2 regions of the Paenibacillus sp. FSL K6-1122 genome follow, and region 2 is predicted to be linked to the other one. Evidence: predicted binding sites of a transcription regulator. Region 2 holds the regulator's gene; the other holds the start of a gene.
What was found. Region 2 encodes CtsR, which represses protease genes until heat stress. Its sites were predicted from a motif close to ATGGTCAATAAAGGTCAAACA; they were not measured.
Positions count from the first base shown of each region.

Region 1: the regulator CtsR is predicted to act here: its motif matches at 3,185-3,205, upstream of clpP (ATP-dependent Clp endopeptidase proteolytic subunit ClpP).

Region 1 covers NZ_CP150272.1:179,772-187,976, reverse strand. The annotation lists gene NSQ20_RS00915 (phosphoglycerate kinase) at 1-293, opposite strand, end outside; gene gap (type I glyceraldehyde-3-phosphate dehydrogenase) at 445-1,452, opposite strand; gene NSQ20_RS00905 (sugar-binding domain-containing protein) at 1,559-2,584, opposite strand; tRNA gene NSQ20_RS00900 (tRNA-Arg) at 3,043-3,117, shown strand; gene clpP (ATP-dependent Clp endopeptidase proteolytic subunit ClpP) at 3,294-3,890, shown strand; gene NSQ20_RS00890 (DUF4163 domain-containing protein) at 4,058-5,155, opposite strand; gene NSQ20_RS00885 (SIMPL domain-containing protein) at 5,543-6,295, opposite strand; gene NSQ20_RS00880 (HPr family phosphocarrier protein) at 6,453-6,722, opposite strand; gene whiA (DNA-binding protein WhiA) at 6,977-7,915, opposite strand; gene NSQ20_RS00870 (YvcK family protein) at 7,922-8,205, opposite strand, start outside.
Region 2 covers NZ_CP150272.1:6,336,066-6,344,270, reverse strand. The annotation lists rRNA gene NSQ20_RS28405 (23S ribosomal RNA) at 1-1,952, shown strand, start outside; rRNA gene rrf (5S ribosomal RNA) at 2,032-2,148, shown strand; gene NSQ20_RS28395 (GNAT family N-acetyltransferase) at 2,327-3,502, shown strand; gene NSQ20_RS28390 (CtsR family transcriptional regulator) at 3,964-4,425, shown strand; gene NSQ20_RS28385 (UvrB/UvrC motif-containing protein) at 4,457-4,981, shown strand; gene NSQ20_RS28380 (protein arginine kinase) at 5,010-6,080, shown strand; gene NSQ20_RS28375 (ATP-dependent Clp protease ATP-binding subunit) at 6,266-8,205, shown strand, end outside.

The sequences.
Region 1 (8,205 bases), 990 kb from region 2:
GCGTCACCAACAGAACCGTCAGCTTTAACAACTGTTTTACCAAGCAATTCAGACAAACGCTCAGCTGCTGGAGTCAAACGCAAGGATTCAACCACTTCGCCGTTAGGACGACCCATGTGGCTTGCCAAAATGACTTTAGCGCCTTTTTCAATCAAGAAGTTGATTGTAGGAAGCGTTGCACGAATACGTTTGTCATCTGTAATTTTACCATCTTCGAGCGGCACATTGAAATCTACACGGACAAAAGCCCGTTTTCCTGTCAATTCGATATCGCGTACACTTTTTTTGTTCATCTGTATTTCCTCCGCACCCATGTATTTGGTGGACCAATCAAGAGCTAAAATCCCTCGTCAATCCTGGTGTTTTTGAGAAATTTGCAAAATGTAGATATATAAAGAGCGGAAACAATATAGCATCTGTTTCCGCTCTATGTTATTACAGATATTACTTAATCATTTTTGCAAAGTGCTCCAAAGTGCGAACCAATTGTGCAGTGTAGGACATTTCATTGTCATACCAAGCTACAGTTTTAACCAATTGTTGGTCGCCAACAGTCAGAACTTTAGTTTGAGTTGCATCAAACAGGGAACCGAAAGTGATTCCTTGAATATCGGAAGATACGATTTCGTCTTCTGTGTATCCGAAAGTTTCTGGATCGGAAGCTTCTTGCATAGCTGCGTTAACTTCTTCAGCAGTTACTTTTTTGTTCAGAACAGTTACGAGCTCAGTCAGGGAACCAGTAGCTACTGGTACACGTTGAGCTGCACCATCAAGGATGCCTTGCAGTTCTGGGATTACCAGACCGATTGCTTTAGCAGCACCAGTTGTGTTAGGGATGATGTTTTCAGCTGCTGCGCGAGCACGACGGAAGTCACCTTTAGGGTGTGGAGCATCCAACGTGTTTTGGTCGCCAGTGTAAGCGTGAATTGTAGTCATCAAACCTTGAACGATTCCGAATTTGTCTTGCAGTGTTTTTGCCATAGGTGCCAGGCAGTTTGTTGTGCAAGATGCGCCGGAGATTACAGTTTCAGTACCGTCGAGGATTTCATGGTTTACGTTGTAAACGATGGTTTTCATGTCGCCAGTAGCTGGTGCGGAGATAACAACTTTCTTAGCTCCACCTTTCAAGTGTTTCTCAGCTGCTTCTTTAGTTGTGAAGAAACCAGTACATTCCAGAACGATATCTACGCCCAGGTCGCCCCAAGGAAGTTCTTCCGGGTTACGGTTAGCCAATACTTTAACTTCTTTGCCGTTCACTTTGAAGAAGCCATCGTGTACTTCAACATCGCCATCGAAGCGACCTTGAGTTGTATCATATTTGAGCAAATGAGCGAGCATTTTAGCGTCAGTCAAGTCGTTGATTGCTACTACCTCGATGCCTGCTACATTTTGAATACGGCGGAATGCCAAGCGTCCAATACGTCCAAAACCGTTAATACCTACTTTAATCATGAGTAAGTTCCTCCCAAGTTTTGATTAATTTTTTATGAAACTTATATATTCAAGACAGACGGTGAAGTCCGTCAAGACAACAATAGTTGTGATACAAAGTAAAACCTTATTCCATTTCAGCAACGATGACTTCGGCAGCAGCCTCATCAATAATCAGAATATCTTCCTGACCAAATCGTAACACGGAATGTATAGCAGCAGCTTTGCTTTTGCCACCTGCAATTCCAATCACAACATCGGTTCGTTCAATATCCTGAAGTCGCATACCCAATGTAAGCATGGTATGTACCACCTTACCCTGATCATTAAAGTAATAACCGAAAGATTCAGATACGGCCCCTTGCTCCTGAAGTTCATCTATAATCTCCGTCGCAAGTTTGCGTCTTTTGGCCATCTCTACGGCATCACCAATTCCATGAATAACAATCCGTGATTGCCTGATCAGCTGCAGAATCTCCTGAACACTAGGGTCCTGGATTAATGATTCATAGGCATGATCACTGAGCAAATCCGGTACATGCAGGAGTTTGTATTGCGCCCCTACCCGTTTTGCCATTGTGGATGCGATCGTATTAGCCTGAATTTCAAGGCTTTCTCCAAGTCCACCGCGTGCTGGTACGAACCAGACACCTTTGAGCGATGTTGGCGGATTTAGTTGTTCTGCGACTTCGGCCGTTGTTGAACCACCAGTAACGGCGACAACGTCGTTGTCACTCATGATATTGCCGAGAGCCTTCGCTCCGGCTCTGCCCAGTTCCCTTTTGGCAAATGGAGAAACGTCCGAATCACCAGGAACCACAACTACCTTTTGCAGACCGTAGGCTTGCTTGATGCGCTCTTCCAGCTCGGATAATCCGAACAGCTCTTTGGCTACGGGCTCTAACTGCTGCAGCAAATCATACCCTGCCTCACTGATCTTCATTCCTGCACTGTCAATTTCAATAAGTCCCTGAGCCTTTAACAGATCGGTCTCAGCCCTCAGAACCCGCTCGGTCATCTGCATGGAATTAGCTAACGTTCTCCGTCCGATCACATCCGATAACATGATCTGTTGCAGAATCGTATACCTCTTTTTCAAGATATCCATGAGATCAGGCAGAAGCTGCTTTTGTACTTCTAAAATCGTTCGCATGCTTTCCACTCCCGCAAGTTCTCGTTCTAAGCTCTCTTTCGTGGCCCTAAAACGTCCCGGGTTAACTTTTTAAGTCCCACGTCTATTCTACCTAAAACTGACGCGACATGCAAGTGTTTCAACGTGTTATTTCGACACGCATTCAGCGTTTGTACGCGCCTATTTTCACAATCCCAGACTTCCATGATCTAGGACTAGCTCACACATACCATATATAGAAGAAACAAATGAATTCAATCTACATATCGCTCAGAATTACATTTCATACGGCATGTCCAAAACCTCTAATAGCATTTACTTAAATGCACTCTTTATCCACTCTTCTTCATCATGATCATTTTTAGGTTAATCCAAACCAATACCACAACGAACTGCTTGCAATTAAATATTTCATGAGCTATAATCATTATTGCTGTCATATATTTAGAAAGCTACATAAATTGGTAGCAAATTAATGTGCGCCCGTGGTCCAATGGATATGACGTAGGCCTCCGAAGCCTGAGATCCAAGTTCGATTCTTGGCGGGCGCGCCATTTTTATTTAACAGCTCATAACCCATTTAACCAATGAAACCGGAAAGGTTTCTTTTTTTTGCAAGTTAGTTTGACTTTCTTTGACTTTTTGTTTGGAATTGTTTATTATGTGGGTAATACGGTAACAGTTTAAGTATAAACACCAATAACATTTACATTCCAAGGAGGTTTTTCACGTGAGTTTTATTCCAATGGTCGTTGAACAGAGCAACCGGGGTGAGCGCGCCTACGACATCTACTCCAGATTGCTGAAGGATCGTATTATTTTCCTTGGTAGCGATGTTAATGACGTAGTGGCTAATGCCATTATGGCACAGATGTTGTTCCTGGCTGCGGAAGATCCGGAGAAAGACATTCACTTATACATCAACAGCCCAGGCGGATCGATTACAGCCGGTATGGCGATTTACGATACAATGCAATTCATCAAACCGGATGTATCTACCATCTGTGTAGGTATGGCGGCTTCCATGGGTGCATTCTTGTTGAATGCCGGTGCAAAAGGTAAACGTTTTGCATTACCAAACAGTGAAATTATGATTCACCAACCACTTGGTGGTGCACAAGGTCAGGCTTCTGACATCGAAATCCGTGCTCGCCGCATCCTGAAAATGCGTGATACGTTGAACCGCATCATCTCTGAGCGTTCAGGTCAACCGCTGGAGCGGATTGAGAAAGATACAGATCGTGACTACTTCATGAGTGCTGCTGAAGCCGCCGATTACGGTATCATTGATAAAGTCATCGAAAACGTAGGATCACAAGGCATCTAAGTGTGACGTAGACCACGGTCTATGCGTTAACATAATCAACACCTAACGTAATCAGCAACATATAATTGTGTTGTCTATACGAGAAGAAGCCCTCATCATAATTATGATGGGGGCTTCTTTTTTCATTTTATAAGGAAGAAAACTTAAGAGTGCACAATAATGATTCTTTATTTGGTTCCAGATACATTACTGAAAGGTTCTGTGCCTTTAGGGAGAAGCTCTTTATACGTAAATGGCATTTCAGGGAATCCTTCTGCGTACGCCGTATACTCATACAACTGGAAGAACACAACTACACCCGTTGGTGTCACATAGAAATCTTGATCTTTATTTAACCCTTTGTAACCGTCGAGGTACCCGCCGCGGGCTTTCAGTTGTTCACCCACTTTTTTACTCAACGTCTCACGCATGGTTTTGTTATTTTGCAGCACATCATCTAACGTAAGTTCCTTGCCTGTGTCCAGTGCAAAGCTGTGGCCCGTACGGTATGTCATGCCATGAGCGCCAGCATAATCCTCATATCGTTGTGTAATGAGTCCCAGCACGCCTTTTTCGTTGTACGTCACTACATAAGAGCTCTCAAATGCATATGGACGGTTGGCTGTTGCACCGCCGAATTCAGATGTCTGTTTCTTGAAGTCAGCTACATACGCATCCACTTCGTCTTTCAGCACTTTGTTGATCGCCGCTTCAGCTTCTTTGCTGGCAAGTCCACTCACTTGCGGATATTGAACATCTACTTCAGCATTTTTTACAGTAACATTAACTGTTGCCGCTTTAATTTTAACGTTATTTTCTTTCACCTTGCTGAGTGTCAACGTTTTGGTTTTGCCATCCCAATTCCCCTGTACACCCAGATAATCTCTCATTGCCGAGAATGGGATATATAATCGACCCTGAATCAATTTTGCTTCCACCTGAGGGTAATAACCGTTAATATAAACGTTTGGCTGTCCATCCATCAGGCTAACGGTCATCGCATTGTTGGCTGCTGTTACCGTATATGACTTGGTTTTCGCATCATATTTCAGCGTTCCACCTGCCACATCTTTAACTGCCGTAAGAGATACCCAAGTTGAACCACCTTGAAGAAGTCCTTTTTGAGTCAGTGTTTTTCCACCCGACTTCAGGGTCACCTCAGCTGTGGTTGTCACTTTCGAGGATACCGATGCCGCCTGAACCGAACTGTCCTGCCACACCGAACCGCTACCTACAATAATTCCTGCTGCGAGCAATGCACTTGTCCATTTTTTCCATGATGTCATATATAAAACTCCTCTCTGAATTCACAATTAGGGATCATTGCGTATGTAATCCTGACCTGATCGTATATCTCATACGCTCACCTCTCTATTATAATTAACCCGATTTCGGAAAGGTTTACAGCTCGAGTTACAATGTTGATGAATATCAGTAGGAAAATATAAGGGGATATGACCTTTTTGTCACGAACAACTATACAAAAAAGATACCAATATACAGCATTTCATGCCGATTCAAAAAGGTACCCTTCTATATAACTTCATCAAAGTTTGCTTTTCCAACAAAAAAAGACTCTGTCCACAGGACAAAGTCTTTGTCATTATTTCGTTGTACCCTTCAAATGACACTTAAAAAGGTTCTTGAGTTTACAATCCTTAGTTCGATCTTGTTTATTTCATTTCATACGTGATATTCAGGATTGTACTTACTTTAACCTGGCCTGTTTCAATCTCAGTACCACCTGCTGTATCTTGTGCTTTGGACATCAACGCCTCGCTTGCATAGAATACAGGCACATTGGCATCACCTTGGCTCACGGAAAGAACAGCACCCAGTTGACGTTTAACTGCTTTTGCAATGGCGCCCGCTTTCACATCTGCATTGGCAACAGCTTTTTCAATCACTTGGGATTCATAACTTTCCGGATTTTCTACAGTAAAGCGTACGTTTTCAATATTGTTGGCACCCGCACCCGAAGCAGCATCGAGCAACTCGCCAATCTTGTCCATCTGACGATATGTGACTGTCAGCGTATGATGCGCTGTATATCCTTTAATTTGTTGTCCGTCTTTTTCACTATACGTATAGTTGGGTTGTACAGAGAACTGACTCGTTTGAATGTCGTCTGCACTGATCTTCCACGTATTCTTAAGCAAGTTGGATACTTTTTGAACTTTGGCAGCATTCGCTTTTTGAGCAGATGCAGCTGTCTCTGCAGTACTGTTCACACCAATAGACAGATACGCGATATCAGGCTTCACCTGAATCTCACCTTTACCCACAACATTAATCACATTCTGTTGTACTCCCTGAACCTCTGCAGCGTAAGCATAGTTACCTGGTGCAACCCATGCTGTTCCTCCAACAAGCAACGTACTTGCCACCAGCACCGCACCAAACGGTTTCATCCATTGTTTACCCATCACGATAGCCTCCTTATGTGTTAACATCTCAAACTTTAAACGATTTGATACCTTAACAGACGGGACAAATTCCATAATGTTGCACTTGACGATAGCATAAACGTGAAAAACGCAAAAAAAGCCCCTTTCGGGACTTCTTCATTGGATTGATCATATCTTATTGGTTTTCGAGCTCTTCCTTGCTTACCAGACTAACTAAAGCGTTTACAGCCTGTTCGGCATCCGCACCTTCTGCACTAATCTGGATTTCCGTACCTGTGCTAATTGCAAGGCTCATGATCCCCATGATACTTTTTGCATTAACTTTTTTGTCGTCCTTCTCGACGAACACTTCAGACGAGTACTTATTCGCTTCTTGAACGAACAGTGCCGCAGGTCTGGCATGGAGACCCGTTTTCAAACGGACAACTACCGGGTGCTTTGTCATGGAAACTTACCCCCTATTATGAAATCTGGACATTAAATACACAATTATATTTAAACAACATTATACCATTAACCCGTGCAGGACACTAGAAGAAAAAACTCAGGGTGCTTTGACGGCCATTATCTTGCCCTATTTCATCTTTTGCACAGCGCATCCAATGACCTAAGTAAGTCCCCTAGATCCTTAACGGTTGACTTCCCCGACCTTTCTGTTCAGCAGAAACAGCCGACCTTGTTACTTTACCCTACTCCGTCTTAACCATAACGTTCTGTGCGTACTTTCTCAGCCAGCTCATCAATTTTACGAAGCCGATGGTTCACTCCCGACTTGCTGACTGTACCTTTAAGGAGCTCGCCAACTTCCTTCAAGTTAATATCCGGATGAGCGAGTCGAACCTCCGCCACTTCGCGAAGCTTCTCAGGCAGCGATTCCAAACCAACTTCCTTTTGTAACAACCGGATATTATCGATTTGTCTTACCGCGGCTCCAATCGTTTTGTTCAGGTTGGCGGTCTCACAATTGACAATCCGGTTAACGGAGTTACGCATATCTCGCATAATTCGTACATCCTCAAACTTGAACAAGGCCTGATGAGCACCAATAATGCTGAGCAGCTCAATGATTTTCTCGCCTTCCTTAATGTATAGGATGAATCCTTTTTTCCGTTCTATACACCGGGCATTCAGATGAAATTCATTGGCCAGATCAACCAGTGCCTGACAGTGCTCTTCATACATGGACGCAATCTCCAGATGGTACGAGGAACCTTCCGGATTATTAACCGATCCACCGGCCAGAAATGCACCGCGAAGATAGGCCCGTTTACAACAGTTTTGCTGAAACAATTCCGTACTGATCCCTGGGGTAAAGAGAAAACCCTCAGATACAATATGAAGACTATTGAGAATCTCCTGCACCATGGTTGGAATACGAACAATATATACATTGTTCTTTTTCAGCCGCATTTTTTTGCGGACCAGTAATTCCGTATGCACTTGAAAATGCTTTTTAAGCAGAGAGTATGCCCGTCTTGCAATCGCGGCATTCTCCGTCGAAATATCCAAGATCACTTTTTTATTCGATAACTGCACTGCACCAAGCATACGGATGAGGGCTGAAAGTTCCGCCTTTTCGCAGCACGGTTCGCTCTCGATCATGGTTAACTCTTTTTTGGTCTGTGCTGCAAACGACATGGGACTTCACCTCTTCCGTAACATCCAATTTTGTACCAGTTGGTAGATGTGATGACTTAACTTGTCAGCATCATGACGCAGATAGGTTTTGAACAGAACAAGGGTATCTGCAACCACCTGATAACCGGCACTTTCGAGTACATTCATATCCAGTACAACCGGTTTTGCTCCTTTTTCCGCATACTTATTTTGCACTTGCAGCGGAATATCACCATTATTTACGATAACATAGTCGAAGAGCTGATGACCTATATGCTCGTGTACCGCCTTAAGGTGGTCACTTACCGTAT
Region 2 (8,205 bases):
GACTTACTTCCGGGAGTCAGACAGTGAGTGCTAAGATCCATTGTCAAAAGGGAAACAGCCCAGACCATCAGCTAAGGTCCCCAAGTGTGTGTTAAGTGGGAAAGGATGTGGAGTTGCACAGACAACCAGGATGTTGGCTTAGAAGCAGCCACCATTGAAAGAGTGCGTAATAGCTCACTGGTCGAGTGACTCTGCGCCGAAAATGTAACGGGGCTAAACACACCACCGAAGCTATGGCTTGATGCTTTGCATCAGGGGTAGGGGAGCGTTGTATAAGGGTTGAAGGTGTACCGTAAGGAGCGCTGGACATTATACAAGTGAGAATGCCGGTATGAGTAACGAAAAGATCAGTGAGAATCTGATCCGCCGAAAGCCTAAGGGTTCCTGAGGAAGGCTCGTCCGCTCAGGGTAAGTCGGGACCTAAGGCGAGGCCGAAAGGCGTAGTCGAAGGACAACAGGTCGAAATTCCTGTACCACCGTAAGCCGTTATGAGCAATGGGGGGACGCAGTAGGGTAGTGACGCGGACTGATGGATGTCCGTCTAAGCAGTAAGGCTGATGTGTAGGCAAATCCGCACATTGTAAGGCTGAGCTGTGATGGGGAGCGAAAATTATAGTAGCGAAGGTCATGATCTCACACTGCCAAGAAAAGCCTCTAGCCAGGTGATGGTGCCCGTACCGCAAACCGACACAGGTAGGCGAGAAGAGTATTCTAAGGCGCGCGGAAGAACTCTCGTTAAGGAACTCGGCAAAATGACCCCGTAACTTCGGGAGAAGGGGTGCCCCGGTAGTGTGAATAGCACGAGGGGGCCGCAGTGAAAAGGCCCAAGCGACTGTTTAGCAAAAACACAGGTCTGTGCGAAGCCGTAAGGCGAAGTATACGGGCTGACGCCTGCCCGGTGCTGGAAGGTTAAGGGGAGTGGTTAGGAGCAATCCGAAGCTGTGAACCGAAGCCCCAGTAAACGGCGGCCGTAACTATAACGGTCCTAAGGTAGCGAAATTCCTTGTCAGGTAAATTCTGACCCGCACGAATGGCGTAACGACTTGGGCGCTGTCTCAACGAGAGATCCGGTGAAATTTTAATACCTGTGAAGATGCAGGTTACCCGCGACAAGACGGAAAGACCCCATGGAGCTTTACTGCAGCTTGATATTGAATTTGGGTACGATCTGTACAGGATAGGTGGGAGCCTTTGAAACGTGAGCGCCAGCTTGCGTGGAGGCAACGTTGGGATACCACCCTGATCGTATCTAGGTTCTAACCTGGTACCGTAATCCGGTGCGGGGACAGTGTCAGGTGGGCAGTTTGACTGGGGCGGTCGCCTCCTAAAGAGTAACGGAGGCGCCCAAAGGTTCCCTCAGAATGGTTGGAAATCATTCGAAGAGTGCAAAGGCATAAGGGAGCTTGACTGCGAGACCTACAAGTCGAGCAGGGACGAAAGTCGGGCTTAGTGATCCGGTGGTACCGCATGGAAGGGCCATCGCTCAACGGATAAAAGCTACCCTGGGGATAACAGGCTTATCTCCCCCAAGAGTCCACATCGACGGGGAGGTTTGGCACCTCGATGTCGGCTCATCGCATCCTGGGGCTGAAGTAGGTCCCAAGGGTTGGGCTGTTCGCCCATTAAAGCGGTACGCGAGCTGGGTTCAGAACGTCGTGAGACAGTTCGGTCCCTATCTGTCGTGGGCGTAGGAAATTTGAGAGGAGCTGTCCTTAGTACGAGAGGACCGGGATGGACGTACCGCTGGTGTACCAGTTGTTCCGCCAGGAGCACCGCTGGGTAGCTATGTACGGACGGGATAAACGCTGAAAGCATCTAAGCGTGAAGCCCCCCTCAAGATGAGATTTCCCAGTATGTAAGACCCCTTGAAGACGACGAGGTAGATAGGCTGGGGGTGGAAGTGCAGCAATGCATGGAGCTGACCAGTACTAATCGGTCGAGGGCTTATCCAATTAGCAAGTTGTAATTCGCATGTTTCGTTTCGAATCTAGTTTTCAGAGAACGATCTCTGAATGTAAGCTATGCTATGCGTTTGGTGGCGATGGCGGAGGGGTTCCACACGTACCCATCCCGAACACGACCGTTAAGCCCTCTAGCGCCGATGGTACTTGGACCGCAGGGTCCTGGGAGAGTAGGACGCCGCCAAGCGAAGAACCACTGCCGATGTTATTCGGTGGTGGTTTTTATTTGTTTATTTTAGGGGATGCGGAAGCATCTCTTATTTGACTTTGTAAGAATCCTCTGACACACTCTAAGGGGTACATATATCAGATATCAGGCCATGATTTGGATTGATATAACTCTAGCGAATGGGGTGTAGGACAACATGGAAATTCAGAAATTGACGGTAGATGATTTTGAACCGGCGATGGCACTCTCCGAATATGCTTTTCAAGTAGTAATGAGTGAAGAACAGAAAGAAAAACGGCGCAGTCAATTTTCGTCACAGGATATATGGGGTGTATATGAGGACGGGCAGCTAGGAGCCAAACTTCACATCATTCCTTTTCAAACCTATATTCATGGCAGATCGTTCGAGATGGGCGGTATTGCGGGTGTAGCCACCTGGCCAGAGTATAGACGCAAAGGCTGGGTAGCGGGTCTGCTGAAGCATGCGTTGGAAGAAATGAATCGTAACAAACAGAGCATATCATTCTTGCATCCATTCTCTTTTGGTTTCTATCGGAAGTATGGATGGGAGACGTATGTTGAATTTAAACGTTATAAAGTACCTACAGCTCATTTGCCTCAGAAAAAAGAGACACCTGGAACAATTCGGCGTGGGGATCCGGGCCTCAGCATATTAAAGGAAGTATACAGTGCTTATGCTGAGCGTTATAACGGAACTCTGGTTCGAGATGATGCAAGGTGGGAGAATTCAGTTCTTGTTAATGGGGCCAGCCAGAAGGCTGTATATTACGATGAAGCTGATGCAGCACAAGGTTATCTTTTATATGAGGTTAAGGAAAATAAGTTTACCATTAAAGAGATCATCTATCTGAATGAAGAGGCTAGGCAAGGGCTGTGGACCTTCATTGCTAACCATGATTCCATGATCCAGGAAGTTACGTTGCAGGCGCCTGCCAGTGACACGCTTGCCTTCCAATTGGATAACCCACGGATTCAGCAGGAGATTCTACCTTATTTTATGGCGCGTATCGTTAGTGTAGAGCAGTTTATATCCCAGTATCCATTTGCAAGCCAGGACTCACCGGTGCAGATTGTACTTCAGGTAGAGGATGCCCACGCTCCATGGAATGAAGGGGTATGGCAATTAAACGTGGCAATGAACGGAACAGCGTCCATATGGAAAACATCGGAGCCAATTACTGATGATCAGATCATTAAGGTGGATATTCAATCCCTTACCGCGGTGCTGATGGGATATCGCAGACCCACGGAAATGGCACGAATCGGAAGAATTCACGGACCGAACACAGCAATCAAGGCTTTGGAACAAGCGATTCCTGAACGGGAAACCTATTTGCTCGATTTCTTCTGATGACTATTCCCACTGCTCCATTTAACTTGATTAGCTTATATAGAAATACGGCGTGATTGAAAGACAAATGGACTTCTCCAGCAATTTTGGGGAGGTTTTTTTGTGTCCGGGGAATATTTCGTGTAAAATCGTAAAAAATGAATAGTGACCCCACTTGGCAAAACCACAAAATATGCTATAATGGTTATAAAGTCAAAGAAAGTCAAAGTCAACTAAAGGTTTAATACTTAAGTAGCTTTCTTTCTACAATCTGATGCATGATCGCCAATATACGGGATTCATTTCATCGGAGGATCAAGGGAATATTAAAGGACCTTCGTGCTTCCTTCGCTCTCCTGTTGACACCTGTGGAAGCAAGATTCGCTGTTTCCCTGATTGGTTAAATGGGTAGAGAAGGTGTACTCTGTGGGGGCGTGTGGGTCCTTATTGACTTAACGTTTCAGACAGTGGAGGATGATTGGATGCGTAATATCTCTGATATTATCGAACGATATCTGAAGAGTATTTTGCATGAAAGTCCCGAAGGAATGGTTGAAATTCAGCGTAATGATCTGGCAGATCAATTCTCATGTGTACCTTCCCAGATCAACTATGTCATCAGCACACGTTTTACACTCGAGAAGGGATACCTGGTAGAGAGTAAACGCGGCGGTGGTGGTTATGTTCGCATACAGCGCATTGAATTACCGGCCCAATCAGCTCTGCATAATCATTTGCACCATAGTATTGGTGAAGAGATCGGGCAGACAGCTGCCGAAGGTCTGATCTATCAATTGGAAGAAGCGCGCTTCTTGAACAAGCGGGAAGCCGGGTTGATGCGAGCTGCTGTATCTAGAGAGGTTATATTGGTCAAACTTCCTTACCGGGATCAAATTCGTGCCAGAATGTTGAAGGCGATGTTAATATCTTTGCTCGGTAAATGAAAACTATCGGGGTCAAAGGAGGTACATCAATATGCTGTGCCAAGAATGCAATAAACGTCCGGCGACACTTCATTTTACGAAGATCGTAAATGGAGAGAAGACGGAATTCCATATTTGTGAGTCATGTGCCCGTGAAAAAGGGGAAATGATCCCTGGAACAGCAGGTGGGTTTTCCATTCACAACTTGTTGTCCGGATTGCTTGATTTTGATCCAGCCGGCAAAAGTGGATCGGCAGGAACACCACCTGCAAAAGCTCTTCAATGTGAAGAGTGTGGTATGACGTACGCACAATTTAGTAAGATAGGCCGGTTCGGCTGCAGTTCATGTTATAAATATTTTGACAGTCGTCTAGATCCTTTGTTCAAGCGGGTTCATGGTAATACGTCCCATGTAGGCAAAGTGCCTGCACGAGCTGGTGGTCGCATCAAGGTGAAACGGCAAATTGCTGATCTGAAGCGTGAGCTACAAGAGAGCATCGCACAAGAGGAATTTGAAGAGGCGGCCCAGATCCGTGACCAGATCAGAGGACTTGAAAAAGGAATAGCTCAGGAGTAAAGTTTGTCATGAGTAGGAGGGATGCGTAATGCCTAATCTGCGCTTTACAGATAAGGCGCTCAGCGACTGGATGCGCAGTGATGCGGCTGATTCCGAAATTGTCATTAGCAGCCGTGTCCGGATTGCACGCAACCTTCAGCATGTTCCGTTTCCGATGCTGGCTTCCAATGAGCAATCGGAAGAGGTGCTGAATAAGCTGAGCGAAGTACTTCAATACGATGACGTTCATGCCTTTGGGGATTTTCATACGTTGGATCTGATCGATATTGACGAACTCGACAAACGGGTGCTGGTGGAGAAACATCTCATCAGTCCAAGTCTTGCGAATGAATCCAGGAATGGTGCGGTTATTCTCAGTGAGGATGAGTCTGTCAGTATTATGATTAATGAAGAGGATCATCTTCGTATCCAGTGCCTCTATCCGGGGTTCCAGGTGAAAGAAGCCTGGGAGAAAGCTTCCGCAATAGATGATGCTTTTGAAGCGCACGTGGATTATGCTTTTGATGATCGCAGAGGATACTTAACTAGCTGCCCTACCAATGTAGGTACAGGTGTCAGAGCATCGGTCATGATGCACTTGCCTGCCCTGGTGATGACACAACAGATTGGCCGTATTCTAACCGCAGTTTCCCAAGTGGGATTGACGGTAAGAGGGATATACGGTGAAGGTAGCGAGGCAATGGGTAACCTGTTCCAGATCTCGAACCAGATTACTTTGGGACAGACCGAACAGGAAGTCATCGAGAACCTGCATGGTGTTGTGTTACAGATGATTGGTCATGAACGTACAGCGAGAGAACGGTTAATTACCGACTCCAGACTTCGGATTACGGATCGGGTCATGCGTTCTTATGGCATATTGTCTCATGCAGCTATTGTTGATTCCAAGGAAGCTGCACAGCGCTTATCGGATGTACGCCTTGGCGTGGATCTCGGATTGTTGGATGGACTGTCCATCACGGTAATGAATGAATTGAATGTGATGACACAGCCGGGATTTTTGCAGAAAACATTCGGGGAAGATATGCGCACAGATGAGCGTGACATATACCGTGCTCAGTTGATTCGTGATACGATCAATGCAGCGAAGCAGTCCTAGTTTAGCCTGATATAGTATTGAATTATGGTTTCATGCCGCATTGCGGCTTTTATATAATAAGGCATGTACAAATGCCGAATGACTTTATTCGCAGCATGGCTGCAAACAAAAATGATATGAAGAATACGACGGTTATTTCATTATATGACCCTCGTTTTATCCAAAACCATGGAGGTGCAGGAGATATGATGTTTGGAAGATTTACGGAACGGGCCCAAAAGGTGCTCGCACTCGCGCAGGAAGAAGCTGTCCGTCTCGGTCATAATAACATCGGTACTGAGCATATTTTGCTCGGCCTCATTCGTGAAGGCGAAGGCATCGCAGCCAAAGCACTGATCGGCCTGGGACTCGGATTGGAAAAAATTCAGGATGAAGTAGAAACGCTAATTGGCCGTGGCCAAGAGCAACCTACCAACATTGCATATACGCCACGTGCGAAAAAAGTAATTGAACTGTCTATGGATGAAGCTCGTAAATTGGGCCACACTTATGTAGGCACAGAGCATATCCTGCTCGGATTGATTCGTGAAGGCGAGGGTGTTGCAGCACGTGTGCTCAATAACCTAGGGATTAGCCTGAACAAAGCACGTCAACAAGTGCTGCAATTGCTTGGCAGCAGTGAAGCTGTATCCAGCCATAATGGCACACCTGCCAATGTCAGCACACCAACGCTGGACAGTCTGGCACGTGACCTCACGGCATACGCCAGAGAGAATAACCTTGACCCGGTCATTGGACGTAGTAAAGAAATTGAACGTGTCATCCAGGTGCTCAGCCGTCGTACGAAGAACAACCCGGTATTGATCGGTGAGCCAGGTGTAGGTAAAACAGCGATTGCTGAAGGCCTTGCACAAAAAATCATCGCAAATGAGATTCCGGAAACATTGCGCGACAAACGTGTAATGACCCTGGATATGGGTTCTGTAGTCGCTGGAACCAAATATCGTGGTGAGTTCGAAGATCGTCTGAAAAAAATCATGGATGAGATTCGCCAAGCAGGTAACATTGTCCTGTTTATCGACGAATTGCATACCTTGATTGGCGCAGGCGGAGCTGAAGGTGCCATCGATGCTTCTAACATTTTGAAACCGGCTCTGGCCCGTGGAGAATTGCAGTGCATTGGTGCAACAACGCTGGATGAGTATCGTAAATACATCGAGAAGGATGCAGCGCTTGAGCGTCGTTTCCAACCGATTACTGTAGATCAGCCTTCTCCGGAAGAAGCGATTCAAATCTTGCACGGTTTGCGTGACCGTTATGAGGCGCATCACCGCGTGAAAATTACGGACGAAGCAATTGTGCAGGCGGTTAAACTGTCTGACCGTTACATTACAGACCGTTTCCTGCCAGATAAAGCGATTGACCTGATTGATGAAGCGGGTTCCAAAGTAAGATTGAACTCTTACACGATCCCACCAAACCTGAAACAACTGGAAAGCCGTCTGGAAGATATCCGTAAGGAAAAAGACGCTGCAGTTCAAAGTCAGGAGTTCGAAAAAGCAGCAGCTCTGCGTGATACGGAACAAAAAATCCGTGAAGAGCTGGATGTAACGAAGAACCAGTGGAAAGAGAAACAAGGTCGCACCGATTCCGAGGTTACTCCTGAGGATATCGCACAAGTGGTAGCCAGCTGGACAGGAATTCCTGTGAACCAACTGAAAGAAGAAGAGACACAGCGTCTGATGAATCTGGAGTCTATTCTACATGAACGTGTCATCGGTCAGGATGAGGCAGTGAAGTCTGTCAGCCGTGCGGTTCGTCGTGCTCGTGCGGGACTTAAAGATCCAAAACGTCCGATGGGTTCATTCATTTTCCTCGGCCCTACAGGGGTAGGTAAAACAGAACTTGCTCGTGCTCTGGCTGAAGCGATGTTCGGCGATGAAAATGCAGTAATCCGGATTGATATGTCCGAGTATGGTGAGAAGCACTCGACTTCCCGACTTGTCGGAGCGCCTCCAGGATATGTTGGGTACGAAGAAGGTGGCCAGCTGACAGAGAAAGTTCGTCGCAAACCATATTCCGTAGTCCTGCTCGATGAAATCGAGAAAGCACATCCAGAAGTATTCAATATCTTGTTACAAGTGCTTGAGGATGGTCGACTGACGGATTCAAAAGGTCGCGTCGT